Regions from separate parts of the Streptomyces sp. NPDC005494 genome, predicted to be linked through region 3. Evidence: riboswitches for the same ligand, from Rfam matches in the RefSeq annotation. Region 3 holds a riboswitch; each other region holds the start of a gene.
What was found. Region 3 has a riboswitch for cobalamin ahead of ACFYQ6_RS12285 (ribonucleoside-diphosphate reductase subunit alpha). Riboswitches for the same ligand answer to the same signal wherever they lie in the genome.

Region 1: linked by a shared signal. The riboswitch ahead of ACFYQ6_RS32215 (ABC transporter substrate-binding protein) and the one ahead of ACFYQ6_RS12285 (ribonucleoside-diphosphate reductase subunit alpha) in region 3 are both predicted to bind cobalamin.
Region 2: linked by a shared signal. The riboswitch ahead of ACFYQ6_RS21635 (energy-coupling factor ABC transporter permease) and the one ahead of ACFYQ6_RS12285 (ribonucleoside-diphosphate reductase subunit alpha) in region 3 are both predicted to bind cobalamin.
Region 4: linked by a shared signal. The riboswitch ahead of ACFYQ6_RS00290 (cobalamin biosynthesis protein) and the one ahead of ACFYQ6_RS12285 (ribonucleoside-diphosphate reductase subunit alpha) in region 3 are both predicted to bind cobalamin.

Annotation. Positions count from the first base shown of each region.
Region 1 covers NZ_JBIAJR010000014.1:138,196-142,560, reverse strand. Annotated here, with positions in the region: gene ACFYQ6_RS32225 (carbohydrate kinase) at 1-159, shown strand, start outside; gene ACFYQ6_RS32220 (acyl-CoA dehydrogenase) at 198-2,045, shown strand; cobalamin riboswitch at 2,308-2,495, shown strand; gene ACFYQ6_RS32215 (ABC transporter substrate-binding protein) at 2,526-3,596, shown strand; gene ACFYQ6_RS32210 (FecCD family ABC transporter permease) at 3,641-4,365, shown strand, end outside.
Region 2 covers NZ_JBIAJR010000007.1:218,336-222,700, forward strand. Annotated here, with positions in the region: gene cbiQ (cobalt ECF transporter T component CbiQ) at 1-713, opposite strand, end outside; gene ACFYQ6_RS21630 (energy-coupling factor ABC transporter substrate-binding protein) at 720-1,088, opposite strand; gene ACFYQ6_RS21635 (energy-coupling factor ABC transporter permease) at 1,088-1,795, opposite strand; cobalamin riboswitch at 1,825-2,029, opposite strand; gene ACFYQ6_RS21640 (50S ribosomal protein bL37) at 2,313-2,390, shown strand; gene ACFYQ6_RS21645 (SMI1/KNR4 family protein) at 2,593-3,114, shown strand; gene ACFYQ6_RS21650 (DUF2470 domain-containing protein) at 3,447-4,163, opposite strand; gene ACFYQ6_RS21655 (VOC family protein) at 4,364-4,365, shown strand, end outside.
Region 3 covers NZ_JBIAJR010000003.1:513,767-518,131, forward strand. Annotated here, with positions in the region: gene ACFYQ6_RS12285 (ribonucleoside-diphosphate reductase subunit alpha) at 1-2,106, opposite strand, end outside; cobalamin riboswitch at 2,245-2,382, opposite strand; gene ACFYQ6_RS12290 (N-acetyltransferase) at 2,423-2,923, opposite strand; gene mctP (monocarboxylate uptake permease MctP) at 3,132-4,365, opposite strand, start outside.
Region 4 covers NZ_JBIAJR010000001.1:51,734-56,098, forward strand. Annotated here, with positions in the region: gene ACFYQ6_RS00280 (inorganic phosphate transporter) at 1-1,187, shown strand, start outside; gene ACFYQ6_RS00285 (hypothetical protein) at 1,200-1,421, shown strand; cobalamin riboswitch at 1,598-1,727, shown strand; gene ACFYQ6_RS00290 (cobalamin biosynthesis protein) at 1,859-2,803, shown strand; gene ACFYQ6_RS00295 (cobyric acid synthase) at 2,800-4,365, shown strand, end outside.

The DNA of each region.
Region 1 (4,365 bases), on a different contig from region 3:
CGGCTGCGCTCCATGGACGCGGCCACCCTCACCGACGTGCTGCGCCACGGGATCGCCTCCGCCGCCGTGACCGTCCGGCGGGCCGGTGCCCTCCCCCCGGACGAGGAGGAGCTGGCAGATGCCCTGACCAGCGCGCCCTTCCCCGGACCATCAGAGTGACAGGGTGTCCTCGCCCCCGCCCCCGTCGTTCAGTTCGTATGACCGTGACCCTCACCGACACCGCCCCACCGTCCACCACCGAACTGCTGACCGGCGTCCTCCTCGGTCCGGAACACCGTCGCGAGCACGGCTTCTGGCAGCGGCTGATCAGCACAGAACCGTTCCGCCGCCGCCCCGGTGGAACGCCCGAAGAGCGACTGGAACTCGCCTACGACCGGTTGCGGGTCCTCAACCTCTCCCTCGACAGCGGTGCACGCCTCGCCGCCGACCCGCGTGCCCTGGCCGCGCTGCACGCCTGGCTCGGCCCGGTCGACCCGGCGCTGACCACCGTGGCGGGCATCCACTACAACCTCTTCCTCGGCAGCCTCCTCGACCACGACCGAGCCGGCCGTCGTGACCTGTCGGACTATCTGTCCATGCGGCGCATCGGCACGTTCCTCTGCACGGAAGTGGCTCACGGCAACAACGCCGCCGCCATGGAGACCACCGCGACGTACGACCGTGAGCGGGACGGCTTCGTCCTGCACACCCCGAACGCCGGCGCGCAGAAGTTCATGCCCAACACCAGCCCGGCGGGCGGAGCCAAGTCCGGCCTGGTCGCCGCGCGCCTGGTGGCCGACGGCTCGGACCACGGGGTGCGCCTCTTCCTCGTACACCTCACCGACGCGGAGCGCGCGCTGCCCGGCATCCGGGTGCGGCGGCTGCCGGCCCGGATGGGCAGCCCCGTGGACCACTGCCTGACCTCCTTCGACCAGTTGTTCGTGGCGAGGGACGCACTGCTCGAGCCCGACGAACCCGACGGGCCTCCAAGCGAGTTCCGGACCGGGCCGGGGGACAGGCGGCGGCGCTTCCTGACCTCGATCGGACGGGTCACCCACGGCCGGGTCTCGATGAGTGCCTGCGCGGCGGGCTCGGCCCGCGCGACCCTGGCGGTGGCCGTACGGTACGGCGGCCACCGGATGATCTCCGGCTCCCGGCGCACGCCCCCCGTACCGGTCAACGCCCACCGGACCCACCACGGACCGCTCGCCTCCGCGATGGCCACGGTCTTCGCCATGAGCCTGCTGCACCGCAGGGCCCAGGAGCGTTGGGAGAGCTGTACGGAAGGGGAAGGCCGCACCGAGGCGGGGAGGCTCGTCGACGTCGCCAAGGCCTGGATCACCTGGCGGGCCCGCGAGGTGATCGTCGAGAGTCGCGAACGCTGCGGCGCGCAGGCCCTGCTGGAGAACAACGGCATGACCGAACTCGTCACGGGTGTGGAGGGCGCCATCACGGCGGAGGGGGACAACATCGCCCTCTACGCCAAGGCCGCGGCCGACCTGCTCCTCGCGGACCCGCCCGCCCGCGCGGACGCCGCCCCCGGCACGGAGCCCGGCGACCTCTCCGACCCGCGCTTCCTGGTCCGGCTCCTCGCCGCGATCGAGGACATCTGGTTCACCCGCGCCAGAGCACGCGCGCTGCGGGTGCCCGGCACCGAGGTCCTCGCGCAGTGGAACGCGGCGTCCGGGCCCGCCCTGCGCGGCGTCGAGGCCTACGCGTACCGCCATGCCGCGCAGGCCTACGCCGAGGCTCGCGCCGCCCTGCCCGAAGGTGCGGCCAGGGAACGGCTCGGCGAGCTGGAGCGGCTGTTCGCCACCCAGTGGGTGGCCCGCAACAGCGGCGACCTGCTGGCCGCGGGCCTGCTGAGGAGCGATCAGGCCGAGGCCCTGGCCGAGATCACCGAGGAACTGATCGCCGCCGTCGCCGAACACGCCCCCCAGCTGGCCGACTCCTTCGCGCTGCCCGCCGAACTGCTGGCCGACTGGCCGATCGCCGGACCCGGCTACGCCGACGCCTACGACGATCCCCGCGGGCCGTGGAACACCGCCTGGACGGGCGCCCGATGACGGGCTCGCACCCCCGTGGGGGGCGGTCCCGGGTGGCGGAGGGTCTGGAGATCCTGGGACTGCGCGTCGTCCTGCTCGCGTACTGGGGCACGGTGTCCGCTCTCTCCGTCCTCACCCCGGGGAACGTGCCCTCGCCAGACAGAGGCGAATCGGTTCGCCCCAAGGGCTGACCGCCTCGCGGCCGCCGGTACGGAGGGGGGTCGGAGGGCGACGGCCCCTCCGCCGTACCGGCCACGGCCCCGCCGGTGGCCGCCGCGCCACGTGATAGCTTGCAGACGCCAGTCACACTCCACGTGGAGTCAGGGAATCCGGTGAGAATCCGGAGCTGACGCGCAGCGGTGAGGGGGACGGGCGGGGCCACGGCCACTGGGACACCCTCGGGTGCCCCGGGAAGGCGCCCCGTCCGGACGAACCCGAGTCCGAAGACCTGCTGGCACACCGCTTCCGTACCGGGAGCGGAACTCCGTACGGGCTCCGCGCATGAGCCCAGAGACGCCGAGGGACTCCGTGCCGCCCACAGCCAGCACCGTACGCCGAACAGCCCTGCTCCTGACGGGACTCGTCCTGCTGACCGCCTGCGGCGGCGGCAGCGGCCCCACCGAAGCCGCACCGGACGGGAGGGGCGCCGGCTATCCGGTGACGATGAAGAACTGCGGACGCACCGTCACCGTCGACGCCGCTCCCCGCCACGCGGTCTCCCTCGACCAGGGGTCGACCGAGATCCTGCTCTCCCTCGGGCTCGCCGACCGGATCGCTGGCACCTCGACCTGGACCGACCCCGTGATGAAGGGGCTCGAGAAGGCCGAGGCGAAGATCCCCCGCATCGCGGAGAACCGCCCCTCGTCGGAGAAGGTCCTCGCCCAGGAGCCCGACTTCGTGAGCGCCTCGTTCGAATCGACCCTGGGCAAGGGAGGCGTGGCACCCCGCGAGCAGTTCGAGGACCTCGGAGTACCGACCTACGTCTCGCCCGCCGACTGCGCGGCCAAGGACAACAGCGGCAGCGGCGACGGCTCCCGCACGAAGCCCCTCACCATGGACAGCGTCTACACCGAAGTGCGAGAACTGGCGCGGGTGTTCGGCGTACCCGAGCGAGGTGACGCCCTCGTGGCCGACCTCGAGGCCCGTATCACCGAGGCGACGGACGGCATCGACGCCTCCGGCACCTCGCTGCTCTACTGGTTCGCCAACTCCGAGGCCCCCTACCTGGCGGGCTGCTGCGGCGCGCCAGGCGTCATCACGCGTGAACTGGGCGCGGAGAACGCCTTCGACGACACCCACGAGGAGTGGCCCCAGATCAACTGGGAGACCGTCGCCGACCGCAACCCCGACGTCCTGGTCATCGGTGACCTGACCCGGAAGTCGCAGACGGCGGAGAGCGCGGCGAAGAAGATCGCCTTCCTGGAGTCCAACCCCGCGACGAAGAACATGGACGCCGTCCGGCACAAGCGATACGTCCTGCTCAGCGGGCAGGCCATGAATCCCTCCATCCGGACCGTGGAGGGCGTGGAGCGCGTCGCGGCCGGGCTGCGCTCCTTCGGGCTCGCGGGGTGACCGGCACCGCGCAGGCCCCGGAGGTACGCGTCGATCAGGCGTCCGTGGCGGGCAGGGTCGCCGGTGCCCGCGTCCTGCGGCAGGGCTTCCTCTGGGCCGCGGGGGTGGCCCTCCTGTTCCTCTCCGTCGCGGTCGCCGTCACGATCGGCCCCGCCCGCATCTCCGTCCCTGACGTCTGGTCGGCGGTCGGCTCGCACCTCGGCCTCACCGACGCGCGGCTGACACCGATCCGCGACGGCATCATCTGGAACCTGCGCATGCCCCGCACGCTGCTCGCCGCGGTGTGCGGGGCCGGACTGGCGGTCTGCGGCACGGTCATGCAGTCGCTGCTGCGCAACCCGCTCGCCGATCCGTTCGTCCTCGGCGTCTCCTCCGGGGCGTCCACCGGCGCGGTCGTGGTCGTCGTGCTGGGTGTCGGTGGGGGAGCGGTGTCGGTCTCGGCCGGGGCCTTCGCCGGGGCGCTGTGCTCCTTCGCCCTCGTCCTGCTGCTCAGTCACACCCTCGGTGGCTCCACCGACCGCGTCGTCCTCTCCGGAGTCGCGGCCATGCAGCTCTTCTCCGCGCTCACCTCCTTCGTCGTGATGACCGCGGCCGACGCCGAGCAGACCCGGGGCGTGCTGTTCTGGCTGCTCGGCTCCCTGAGCGGGGTCGGCTGGGGAGACGTGTGGATGTGCTCGGCCGTCCTGGCCGTGACGCTGTCGATCTGCCTGGGCCACGCCCGAACCCTCGACGCCTTCGCCTTCGGCCAGGAAGCGGCGGCGTCCCTCGG
Region 2 (4,365 bases), on a different contig from region 3:
GAGAGCGCCGCGAGGACGGCGACACTCACGGCCACGAAGCGGGGGGAGACGCGAGCCTCGGGCACCAGGACACGCAGGGTGCCGTCGTATCCGCGTCCGGCCAGCCCTGCCTGGAGTTTCGCCGCGCGGTCGAAGGCCCGGACGAACGCGGTCGCCCCGAGCCCCGCCAGGGACCGCCAGGCCGCGGCCCTGGTGGTGTGCCCGAGCCGCGCCGCCTGGGCCTCCCGTATCCGGCGCACCGCGTCGAGGAGCAGGAAACTCATGCGGTACGTCACCAGGGCGACGTCCACCACGGGCGCGGGCACGCCCGCCCGGACGAGGCGGGGCAACAGGTCGGACATCGGTGTGGTGAAGGCGAACAGCAGGACGCCGAGAGAGGCGGCCGAGGTCCGCAGCAGCAACTCCCCGGCGCGGGCAGGCCCTCCGGCGGCCGGTGAGACGAACCCCTCGGGGCCCCCGACCTGCACGAGGAGCGTGGCCGCCCCGGTGACACAGAAGCCCAGGGGCACCCGGTACGCCCGCCACAGCCGGCGGGCGGGCACCCCTGCCGGGCCCAGGAGCGCGGTGAGCGCGGTCACGAGGACGAGCGCGGCGCCGGGCCAGGGCGGCAGCGATACGGCCAGCACGGTGAGTCCGAGACCGAGCACGGCCTTGTCCAGGGGATGGCGGCGGCGCCAGCGACTGCTGTGCGCCGCCGCGTCGATCGGCAGCACGTGTCCTCAGGCCCCCCGGGCCGTGGACTCTCCGGCACCGCTCGCGCCGTGGGCCGTGTCGAGCTCTGCCCTGGTGCGCAGTTCGCCCTGCCTTCGGCCGCGCCGCAGACCGAAGTAGTAGGCGAGGACTCCGGCCCCCAGAGCGGCCTGGAGGGCGAACAGCGCGGACTCGATCTCACCGGACGGCGGTTCGTAGAGCGGGGAGAACCAGGGTTCGTAGCCGGGGTCGATCTCGGTGATCGCCGTCTCGGCCTGGGCGTCGGCACCCGTGAACGGCTCCTTCTCGTCGTCGCCGAGGCCGAGGGCCAGAGGCAGGACCGCCAGCGCGGCCACGACGAGCAGCAGCAGAGCGTTGATCTTCGTGTTCCTGGTCATCACGCCACCGCCTCGGTCTCGGTCCTGCGGGCCTTGTCACCCTTGCCGGTGAGGAAGATGCCGAGCCTGGTCAGCTCGCCCTTGCTGGACTGCACCAGAAGACGCATCACCAGCACGGTGAGCAGCCCCTCGCTGACCGCCAGCGGCAGCTGGGTGATCGCGAAGATGGAACCGAACTTGCCGAGCGCGCCCACGAATCCGCTGCCCGGGTCGGGGAAGGCGAGCGCCAGCTGCACGCTGGTGACGCAGTAGGTGGACAGGTCCGCGACGAACGCGGCGAAGAACACCGCGACCATCAGCTGGACGCCGAAGCGGCGCAGCAGCCTGTAGAGCGCGTACCCGGCCCAGGGGCCGACGACCGCCATCGAGAAGACGTTGGCGCCGAGCGTGGTCAGGCCGCCGTGGGCCAGCAACAGGGCCTGGAACAGCAGGGTGATGGTGCCGAGCACCGCCATGATCGGTGGGCGGAACAGGATGGCACCCAGCCCCGTGCCGGTGGGATGCGAGCAACTGCCCGTCACCGAAGGCAGTTTCAGGGCGGACAGGACGAACGTGAAGGCCCCGGCGGCGCCGAGGAGCAGCGTGCTCTCGGGGTGTTCCCGGACTTCACGCGTGAGTGAGCGGACTCCGTGGACGACGAACGGCGCGGACGCGACACCCCAGGCGATCGCGTGCGCCGGGGGGAGGAAACCCTCGGCTATGTGCATGGCTCAGCAGACCCTCTCCAGCACCTCGTGGATGGTTGAAATGCCTTGGCCGGTCTCCTGGCTTACGGGTGACACCGCCCGTGCTCCGCCTTCCCGGGTCCGAGGACCCAGTGGCTGCCCGTGAGGGCTGGAGCCGGACTTCCCGATCACAGTGGCGAGGGCCGCACCGGCATCACACCGATTTCCCGTTCACCAAGGCGTGGTGACACTAGTGCCAGGCCGGGGACGGTGACAAGCGGCCCCGGCCCGTACCTGCGAACGGGTGGCAGTTGCGAACCGACTCGGTCAAGGCTGCGGACAGGCGCGTAGGCACCGCTGCGTGGCTTCAGCAGGCACCGTGTGCGGCATGGTCCTCCCGCGCGATCCGCGCGTGGGTGGTCACGCACTGTGATGTGTACCACCCATACGGGTCGGCGCCGGGTGTTTGCCGCCCCGCTGATGGGTAAGGGGCACGGTGGCCGCCGGAGCCGACAATCCGGTGTATAGATCGTAAAATGCAACAGATGAGGAGGGATCGATGTCCTCGAAGCGACGTCGTAAGAAGAGGGCCCGCCGCAAGAACGGCGCGAACCACGGCAGCCGTCCGCAGTCCTGAGGACACGCCGACGCATCGGGGGGTGGCATGCGCCGCCCCCCGGACGCGTTCCTCGGACCCTGACGAGGAAGCTCTCGCGGTCCGGCGGAGGCGCCCGGCCGTGTGCGTCGGTCACGTGCGGAACCGTGCACCGAGCAGACTGACTCAGGTGCCGCGGCCGGCCCGGCCAGGCATCGGCTCGACGTCATGGAAGGAACACGTGATGGCAACGCTTCCGGAGGTGCAGGCCCTGCTGGGCGAGCCTCGGTTCAACTGGCCGGACCCGGCTCCGTGGACCGAACTCCAGCGGGAGTTCGGTGTGGAGTTCCCGGCGGACTTCCGTGAGATCGTCGACGCCTACGGCTCGATCGAGATCAACAAGCAGCTGTATCTGAAGCATCCCGCCAGTCACCTGCTGCACGACCTGGGGAGATTCATCAGGGAGAATCTCGAACTGTGGCGCGAGGAGGACATGGCGGAGTTCCTGCCGAGTCCGGTGGGGTCGAACCCCGGGGAACTGATACCGGTGGCGACAGCCACGACGGGTGAGGCGGTCTTCCTCCGCGTTCCCGAGACCGACTCGTCGCCCTGGCGGGTCGTGGTCCAGGAGTTCGACAGTCCGGCCTGGACCTGCCACGAGATGACGTTCGGCCAGTGGCTGCTGGCCTATCTCGCGGGCAACGACGTGACGTTGTGTTCCCGGAACTTCGCGCCGGACGGACCGTACTACGACTTCCTGCCCTGAGAACGGCCACGGTCGGTCCGGCACATCCCCGTCCTTCACCCGGGTCCACCACCGGGCGAACCTCATGACTGCGCAGGTGCCCCTTGTGGCACGAGACCAGGTCGTTGCACCGGTCGATGACCGAGGCGAAGAACTCGACCAACGCGCGGACGTCGCGACCGGCCCTTCGTCGCAGTACTCGTCGTCGAACGCTCAGAGCCACATGAAGAAGTCCGGGCCGGGGTGCAACCGCCACTGAGCGGCCGGGCCCCGGAGCCGATCGTCTTCGCGGCTGATGGTCTGAAGTCACCGCCATGTGCGGACGGCCGCTTCCCGGTCCGCCGGGCGGACGATCAGGCCAGCAGCTGATTGCGGTGGGAGGCGCGACGTGCGGCCGCCAGCAAGGCGTGGATCTGGGGCCCTGCCTGGTCGATGCGGGACACGGCCTTCGCGAATGGCAGGCGTGCGTCGCGGTGGGTGCCGGGGTATTCGAGGCGCAGCGTCACTCCGTAGCGGTCCATGGCCAGCGGCAGGACGCGCACGACGCGCACGACGCCTTTCTCCGGCAGCGGCTGCACGAGGCGGAGAAGCAGCGGGACGAGTTCGCCGTGCTCGTCCACGAGATGGGTCAGCATCCCCGCCTCGCTGGTGGCGATCGGGTCCGGCTCGGTCTCCTGCAACCCGTCCAGCGTGACGAACGTCCGTCCCGTGTGGTCCTCGAGAACGGCCTGGCCGAACTCCATGCAGGTGCTCTGGGTCGTCTCCGTGCTGTACCAGGTCGCGAGCAGCCCGGTGACGGTGACACGGGCGCGCATGCGGTCCCGCACGGGCGTGGGGGCGATGTCGGTGAACTCCAGCCGGACCGGGATGCGGGGGCCGGCGTGGGTTTGGCCGGACTCCTGGGGTTCGTGCAGGTGGATGTGGCCCATCGCGCCGGTGCCGTCGAGGCGGTGGATCTCGATGGGGTCGAGCCCGTCACTGACGACCGTCATGGAGTGGGCCGCCATCAGGACGGACAGCACTCGTTCGGCCGGAGTCGGCAGCGTGGCGCGGGAGTTGAAAGGACGCATCCAAGTTCTCCAGGGGAGCGGGGTGGGGAGACCTCATGGCGATTGCTTAGGTATGCCTAACCTAACTTATCTCTCCGGGCTGGGGGTAGCGCGGTGCTGTTTCCGTGAGTAATTTCGGGGCGGCACGGCCCGGGACGGCCGGGCTCATGAATGACGGGCGGCGTCGGTCCCGCCGCCTGCCCACAGGACGAGGGGGCATCGT
Region 3 (4,365 bases):
CAGGCCGCGCTGCGGGATCTCCCACGCCGTGCGGTACAGCGCCCGTACGTCCTCGGGGATCCACCCGAAGCCCTGCACCGAGCCACTCGCCTCGCGCAGCGCCTCACGGGTGCGGGCGTCCCAGACGCCGAGCTTCTTCAGCTCCTCCACCAGGTACGCGTTGACCTGGAGGAACTCACCGCTGAGCGTCTCGCGCTTGAAGAGGTTGGAGACCTGCGGCTCGATGCACTCGTACACCCCGGCGATCGACGCGATCGTCGCGGTCGGCGCGATGGCGAGCAGCAGCGAGTTGCGCATCCCGGTCTTCGCGACCCTGGCGCGCAGCGCGTCCCAGCGCTCCGGCCAGTTCAGCTCGGTGTCGTAGTGGTCCGGGTGCAGGACGCCACGGGCGGCGCGGGTCTCGGACCAGGCGGGCAACGGCCCGGACCGCTCGGCCAGGGCGCAGGAGGCCTCGTAGGCGGCCAGCATGATCCGCTCGGAGATCTTCGTGGACAGCGCGCGGGCCTCGGGGGAGTCGAACGGCAGGCGCAGCTGGAAGAACACGTCCTGGAGGCCCATCGCGCCCAGGCCCACGGGGCGCCAGCGGGCGTTGGAACGGCCTGCCTGCTCGGTGGGGTAGAAGTTGATGTCCACCACGCGGTCGAGGAAGGTCACCGCGGTGCGGACGGTGGCGTCCAGCCGCTCCCAGTCGATGGTGCCGTCGGCGACGAACGCGCCGAGGTTGACCGAGCCGAGGTTGCAGACGGCCGTCTCGCCGTCATCCGTGACCTCCAGGATCTCCGTGCAGAGATTCGACGAGTGGACGACGCGGCCCGGCTCGGCGGTCTGGTTGGCCGTGCGGTTGGAGGCGTCCTTGAACGTCATCCAGCCCTGCCCGGTCTGCGCGAGGGTCCGCATCATCCGCCCGTACAGCTCACGCGCCGGCATCGTCTTGCGGGCCAGCCCCTTCGCCTCGGCCGCGCGGTAGGCCGCGTCGAACTCGTCGCCCCACAGGTCCACCAGCTCGGGGGTGTCCGCCGGGGAGAACAGCGACCACTCGGTGTCCGCGTCGACGCGGCGCATGAACTCGTCCGGGATCCAGTGGGCCAGGTTGAGGTTGTGCGTGCGCCGCTGGTCCTCACCGGTGTTGTCGCGCAGCTCCAGGAACTCCTCGATGTCCGCGTGCCAGGTCTCCAGGTAGACCGCGGCCGCCCCCTTGCGCCGGCCTCCCTGGTTGACGGCTGCGACGGAGGCGTCGAGCGTCTTCAGGAACGGCACGATGCCGTTGGAGTGCCCGTTGGTCCCCCGGATGAGTGAACCCCGGGCCCGGATGCGGGAGTAGGAGAGTCCGATGCCGCCCGCGTGCTTGGAGAGGCGCGCCACCTGGTGGTAGCGGTCGTAGATCGAGTCGAGCTCGTCCAGCGGGGAGTCCAGCAGGTAGCAGGAGGACATCTGCGGGTGGCGGGTGCCGGAGTTGAACAGGGTGGGGGAGGAGGGGAGGTAGTCGAGCCGGCTCATCAGGCCGTACAGCGCCGCCACTTCCTCCAGAGCCCGCTCGGAGGTGTCCTCGGCGAGCCCGGCGGCGACGCGCAGCATGAAGTGCTGCGGGGTCTCGACGACCTGGCGTGTGAGCGGGTGGCGCAGCAGGTAGCGGCTGTGCAGCGTCCGGAGCCCGAAGTAGCCGAAGCGGTCGTCGGCGCCGTCGGCGAGCGCCTGCTCGACCAGGGCGTCCAGGGCCGCGGAGTGCAGTGCGACGAACTCCGCCGTACGGTCCGCGATCAGGCCTTCGCGGTGCCCCACGGCGACCGAAGCGGAGAAGGAGACGGCGCCCTGCCCGGCCGCCTCGTCCGCCACGGCACGGGTGAGGAGCCGGGCGGCCAGCCGGGAGTACGCCGGGTCCTCGGAGATCAGGCCTGCCGCGGCCTCGGTGGCCAGCGAGCGCAGCTCCGCCTCGTCCGCCCGCGCGCTGCGGCCGCGGAGCGCGGCGGCGGCGACCCGGCCGGGGTCGGTGTCGGGGAGATCGGCCGTCAGAGCGGTCAGGGTCCGCAGCAGTGCGGTCCCGGGCGCGTCGGTCGTGCGGCCTTCGTAATCCGTGGCTGAAACCGGATCGGCTGGCGCGATGGTCACTTGGGGCTATCCCTCGCTCGGCTCGGTGCCTGCGGGAGCGGGGCAGCCGGGCACGGCGAAGCCCGTCGAAGGGCGCACGGAGTGCACGGCGTCCACCGGCCCTCCGCGGGGCCCGGACGTCTCGGCGTCCGGTTCGGTCGAGCCGGACGCACTGTCGACAGGTCTTCGGACTTCGCCGGTGCGCGCGAGCGCGCCGGTCACACCGTTGCGGGACAGTTCCGGACTCACACCGGATTCCCCTGCGACGACAGCGAGGTCGAGCATACATGTGGGGGCTACCGAATGATGCAGCCCCCACATCTTGTGTCGTGAGGGGTCACAGGGTCAGGCGGAAGGTGAGGAGCGGGAGATCGGGAAGAGGGTTCCAGTCCCGTTCCGGAGTCCGCTCGAAGCCGAGACGCCGGTAGATGCGGTGGGCGCCCAGCATGGCCGGCTGCGTCGACAGGACGATTCCGGTAAGTCCTCCCGCGGCCCGCGCCCGGTCGACACAGGCACGCACCAGCGCCTCGCCGGCGCCCCGCCCCCGGGCCTCCGGTGCGACTGCCAGCATCCGGAACTCCGCCTCGTCCTCCCCGGCTATGTCGGCCCACGGGCTGCCGGGCGCGACGTACGTGACGCCTCCCAGCAGGCGTCCCCCGGCGTCCAGCGCCACCAGCACCTCGGCCTCGGCCGCCCGGCGGCCGACCGCGCGGAGCTGTTCCAGATAGGGGTCCTCGGCTCCGAAGTCCAGGAGACCGTCGCCGAGATACGCCTGGGCGGTGATCTCGCCCAGTTCCTCGTGATGGGCGGGCAGGACCGGCCTGATCGATACGTCCATGGGCGGAAGTGTGCACCAGGCGGTGTGCGCCGCGCGCCCCTGTTTCGTCCCGTGGCCCCTCCGGGGGACGGGGCCACGGGAGGACGCCGTCCCGGGTCCCACGGAGCGGGTCCCGGAACGACGCCGCCCCGGGTCCCGGAAACGACGCCGTCCCGGCAGGAAGGGCCCTGCCGGGACGGAAGCCGCACTTCTCACCAGTGGCGCGAGGTCAGTGGCCCCCGCCCGGGGCGCCCACCGTGGCCGGCGGCAGTTCCGCCTTGACGCCCGGGTCGCCCACGTCCGCCGTGTAGTCGCCGGGGGAGGTCTCGTCCACGCCCGCCGGTGCCTTCACCGCGTTGAGGACGAAGGTCAGGACGACCACGACGACGACGTTCAGCACGAAGGCGGTGAGACCGATGTAGCCGATCTCGCCTATGCCGGGGATCTCCTTGGAGGACCCGCCGAAGTGCTTCTGGGTCGGGCTGGCCACGCCGTACGCCGCCACCGTGCCGTAGAGCATGCCGACCGCCCAGCCGGCGATCAGTGCCCAGCGGTGGAACCAGCGGGTGAACAGGCCGCCGACCAGGGCCGGCATCGTCTGGAGGATCCAGATGCCGCCCAGCAGCTGGAAGTTGATCGCGACCGTCTTGTCCATGGTGAGGACGAAGACGAGTGCGCCGACCTTGACCAGGAGCGAGACCAGCTTGGAGACCTTGGTCTCCTGGGCCGGGGTCGCGTCGGGCTTGATGAAGTCCTTGTAGATGTTGCGGGTGAAGAGGTTCGCCGCGGCGATCGACATGATCGCGGCCGGCACCAGCGCGCCGATACCGATCGCGGCGAAGGCCACGCCCGCGAACCAGTCGGGGAACATGTTCTCGAACAGCTGCGGGATCGCCAACTGTCCGTTGTCCACCTTGACCCCGGCGGCGATCGCCATGAAGCCGAGCAGGGCCAGGAGGCCGAGCATCAGCGAGTACAACGGCAGGATCGTGGTGTTGCGCCGGATCACCTCACGGCTGCGGCTGGAGAGCGTCGCCGTGATCGAGTGCGGGTACATGAAGAGGGCGAGCGCCGAACCCAGCGCGAGGGTCGCGTAGCCCCACTGGCCCATCTCGCCCGGCACGAGGCCGGCGACGGGCTTGCCGGCGGCCTCGTTCTTCGCCGAGAACGCCTCGCTCGCCTTGGCGAAGATGTCGTCGAACCCGCCGAGCTTTATCGGGATGTAGATGATCGCCACGGCGATGACCAGATAGATCAGGCCGTCCTTGACGAACGCGATCAGCGCGGGGGCACGCAGGCCCGAGGAGTACGTGTACGCCGCGAGGACCGCGAACGCGATCAGCAGCGGCAGGTCCTTGATGAACCAGTGCGTCGTCTCGCCGCCGCCCACGCCCATGACGTCCAGCACGGCCTGGATGCCGACCAGCTGGAGCGCGATGTACGGCATCGTGGCGAGGATGCCG
Region 4 (4,365 bases), on a different contig from region 3:
ACGGTTTCCACGACACCGCCAACGCGATGGCGACCACCATCTCGACCGGCGCCCTCAAGCCGAAGACCGCGGTGGCCATGTCCGCCGTTCTCAACCTCGTCGGCGCCTTCCTCTCGGTGGAGGTGGCCAAGACGATCTCCGGCGGAATCGTCGACGAGAAGGGCCTCAGAACCGAGGTCATCTTCGCCGCACTCGTCGGCGCGATCCTGTGGAACCTGCTGACCTGGCTGGTCGGCCTGCCCTCCAGCTCCTCCCACGCACTCTTCGGCGGCCTCATCGGCGCCGCGGTCATGTCCGCCGGCTGGTCCTCGATCGACGGCGGCACGGTCGTCACGAAGATCCTGCTGCCCGCGATCGCCGCGCCCCTGGTGGCCGGTCTCGCCGCGCTGCTGGCCACGAGGCTGACGTACCGCCTCAACCGGAAGATGACCGACGAGGCGCAGCTCAAGTCGACGGCCAAGGGGTACCGCGCCGGCCAGATCGCCTCGGCCGGTCTCGTCTCGCTCGCCCACGGCACCAACGACGCGCAGAAGACGATGGGCATCATCACCCTGGCCCTGGTCACCGGCGGCGTCCTCGCCCCCGGTTCGAACCCGCCGGTCTGGGTCATCGCCTCCGCCGGTATCGCCATCGCGCTGGGCACCTACCTCGGCGGATGGCGCATCATCCGCACCATGGGCAGCGGCCTCACCGACCTGCGTCCGCCGCAGGGCTTCGCGGCCCAGACCAGCGCGGCCACGGTCATCCTGGCCTCCTCGCACCTCGGCTTCTCCCTCTCGACCACCCAGTCCTGCTCCGGTGCCGTCATGGGCGCGGGCCTCGGACGCAAGGGGGGCGTGGTCCGCTGGTCCACCGCCACCCGGATGTTCGTCGCCTGGGGTCTGACGCTCCCGGCCGCCGGCCTGGTCGGAGCGGGCGCGGAGTTCCTGACCAAGCAGGGCTCCTGGGGCGTCGCGGTGGTCGCCGTGCTGCTCGTCGCGGGCTCCGGCGCCATCTGGCTGCTGTCGCGCCGCAAGCCGGTCGACCACACCAACGTCAACGCGACCGAGGGTGAGCCCGCGGGCGTCGTCACGACCGCCATCGCGGCCGTCAGCCCGCCGCCCGCCGGCGTGAGCGTCCCGGACCTCAAGACGACCATCCACGCCCCGACGGCCGAGACCCCGGCCGACCGGCCGGCCACGGTGTAAGGACAGATCCACATGAACATCGACTGGGCAGCTCTCGCCTCCGTCTTCGGCGTCAGCCTCGTGGTCACCGTCGCACTGGTCGGCCTCTTCACCCTCGGCATCACGGGACTCGCGAAGCAGGCGTCCACGACGCAGGCCGGCGGGGCCGGTGTCCTGGCGCGCACCGGCGCGTACGCCTGCTTCGCGCTGTGCGTGGCGGCGGTCGCGTACGGCATCTACCTGATCGTCGCCTGACTCTGGGCGCACCCTGCCGGGCCGGACACACCCCGTGTGTGTCCGGCCCGGTGTGCGTCTCAGCACACTGAAGCCCCGCAGGTCAACGGCAGGTTGACGGGCCTTCGTGGGGCGTGGTGGACTGCCGGAGCCATTGAGGCCGACCGGCATGTGTCAGCCGGCCTTACGGCGACAGGAGAGGAAGCCGGTGCGAATCCGGCGCGGTCCCGCCACTGTCACCGGGGAGCAGCCTCCATACGGAAGTCACGGTCCGCCGACGCGGACTGGAAGGCCGGAGGAACTGCGGATCCGGGAGCCAGGAGACTCTCGTCGCCGGTCACGTCGAACCAGGGCGCGGACCCTGAGTGAGGACATACGCCATGTCTGGCTGCCCTGCGTCGGTCACCGCACCGCCACCCGCCCCGGAGCCCCTTCGAGGCGCGACGGCCGGCTGAGTCGTGCGAGCCGACCGCATCTTCGTGTACGGCGCCGCCGCCGGACTGATCGGCGACCTGCTGCTCGGTGATCCGCGGCGGGGCCACCCCGTCGCCGCCTTCGGGCGTGCCGCGGCGGGCGTCGAAAGCCGGCTGTGGCGCGACCACCGCGGCTGGGGCGCGCTGCACACCCTCGTGTGCGCCGGAGGCGCCACCGGTGCCGCGGCACTGGCCGCCCGCGCCGTACGGAACCGCCCTGCCGCAGCCGTGGTGCTGACCGCCGCCGCCACCTGGTCCGTCGTCGGTGGCACGTCGCTGGGCCGCGAGGCCCGCGCCGTCGGCGGGGCGCTTGCCGCAGGGGACGTCGAGGCGGCCCGGGAGCGGCTGCCGCACCTGTGCGGACGCGACCCGCAGGCCCTGGACGCGCAGCAGATGGCCCGCGCGGTGGTGGAGTCCGTCGCCGAGAACACCTCGGACGCCGTCGTGGGCGCGCTGGTGTGGGGGGCGCTCGGCGGTGTACCCGGGCTGGTCGCCTTCCGCGCCGTCAACACCCTGGACGCCATGGTGGGGCACAAGTCGCCTCGCCACCGGCGCTACGGCTGGGCCTCGGCGCGGCTCGACGACCTCGCCGGCTGGCCCGGCGCCCGGCTGACCGCGGCGCTCGCCGTGGCCTCCGGGGGGCGCCCGCGCGAGGCCGTCCGGGCCTGGCGGGCCGACGCGGACCGGCACCCGAGCCCCAACGCGGGCCCGGTGGAGGCCGCCTTCGCGGGAGCGCTGGGCGTGCGGCTCGGCGGGACCCTGTCGTACGGCGGGCGGGTCGAGCACCGGCCCGTGCTCAACGGGGAGGCCGGCCGCGAGGTGCGGGTCACGGACATCGAACGCGCGGTGCGGCTCTCGCGCCGGGTGAGTGTGCTGGCCCTCGCCGTGTGCGCGGCGGGGCGGCTGGCCATGGGGCGGAGGGGCAGATGAGCGGCGGGCTGCTGGTGGCCGGCACCACTTCGGACGCGGGCAAGAGTGTCGTCACGGCCGGGATCTGCCGTTGGCTGGTGCGCCAGGGGGTGAAGGTCGCGCCGTTCAAGGCGCAGAACATGTCGCTGAACTCGTTCGTCACCCGCGAGGGCGCGGAGATCGGCCGGGCCCAGGCCATGCAGGCGCAGGCGGCCCGGGTGGAGCCGTCGGCGCTGATGAACCCGGTGCTGCTCAAGCCCGGCGGTGACCGCTCCAGTCAGGTCGTCCTGATGGGGAAGCCGGTCGGTGAGATGAGTGCGCGCGGCTACCACGGCGGACGCCAGGAGGCGCTGCTCGGGACGGTCGTGGACTGCCTGGAGCAGCTGCGGGGCACGTATGACGCCGTGATCTGCGAGGGGGCGGGCAGTCCCGCCGAGATCAATCTGCGGCGTACGGACATCGTGAACATGGGCATCGCGCGGGCCGCGCGCTTTCCCGTGCTGGTGGTCGGCGACATCGACCGGGGTGGCGTGTTCGCCTCGTTCTTCGGCACGACGGCGCTGCTGAGCCCCGAGGACCAGTCGCTGATCGCCGGGTACCTCGTCAACAAGTTCCGCGGGGACGTCTCGCTGCTGGAGCCGGGTCTCGACATGCTGCTCGGGCTCACGGGGCGGCGGACGTACGGGGTGCTCCCGTACGCCCACGGGCTGGGCATCGACGAGGAGGACGGGCTGCGCGTCTCGATGCGCGGCACCGTGCGCGAGTCTGTCGTGGCTCCCCCGCACGGCGAGGACGTGCTGCGGGTCGCGGTGTGCGCCGTGCCGCTGATGTCGAACTTCACCGATGTGGACGCGCTGGCCGCCGAGCCCGGTGTGGTGGTGCGGTTCGTGGACCGGGCGGAGGAGCTGGCGGACGCCGACCTCGTGATCGTGCCCGGGACACGGGGCACCGTGAAGGCGCTGGCCTGGCTGCGGGAGCGGGGCCTCGCGGACGCCCTGGTGCGGCGGGCGGCCGAGGGACGGCCGGTGCTGGGCATCTGCGGCGGGTTCCAGGTGCTCGGCGACCGGATCGAGGACGACGTGGAGTCGCGGGCCGGACTGGTCGAGGGGCTGGGACTGCTGCCCGTACGCGTCCGCTTCGGCCGGGAGAAGGTCCTGGAGCGGCCTGCCGGTTCGGCGCTCGGGGAGCCGGTGGAGGGCTACGAGATTCATCACGGGGTCGCCGAAGTGCTCGGCGGTGAGCCGTTCCTGGACGGGTGCCGGGTGGGCTCGGTGTGGGGGACGCACTGGCACGGGTCCCTGGAGAGCGACGGGTTCCGGCGGGCGTTCCTGGCCGAGGTCGCGCGGGCCTCGGGCCGGCGGTTCACCGCGGCGCCGGACACGAGCTTCGCGGCGTTGCGGGAGGAACAGCTGGACCGGCTGGGGGACCTGATCGAGGAGCACGCGGACACGGACGCGCTGTGGCGGCTCATCGAGCGGGGCGCGCCCGCGGGACTGCCGTTCCTCGCTCCGGGCGCGCCACCCGTGCCGGAGCCACGCGCCGGCCGGGCACCGGGCGGGTCCGAACATGCAGGTGTCGTTGCG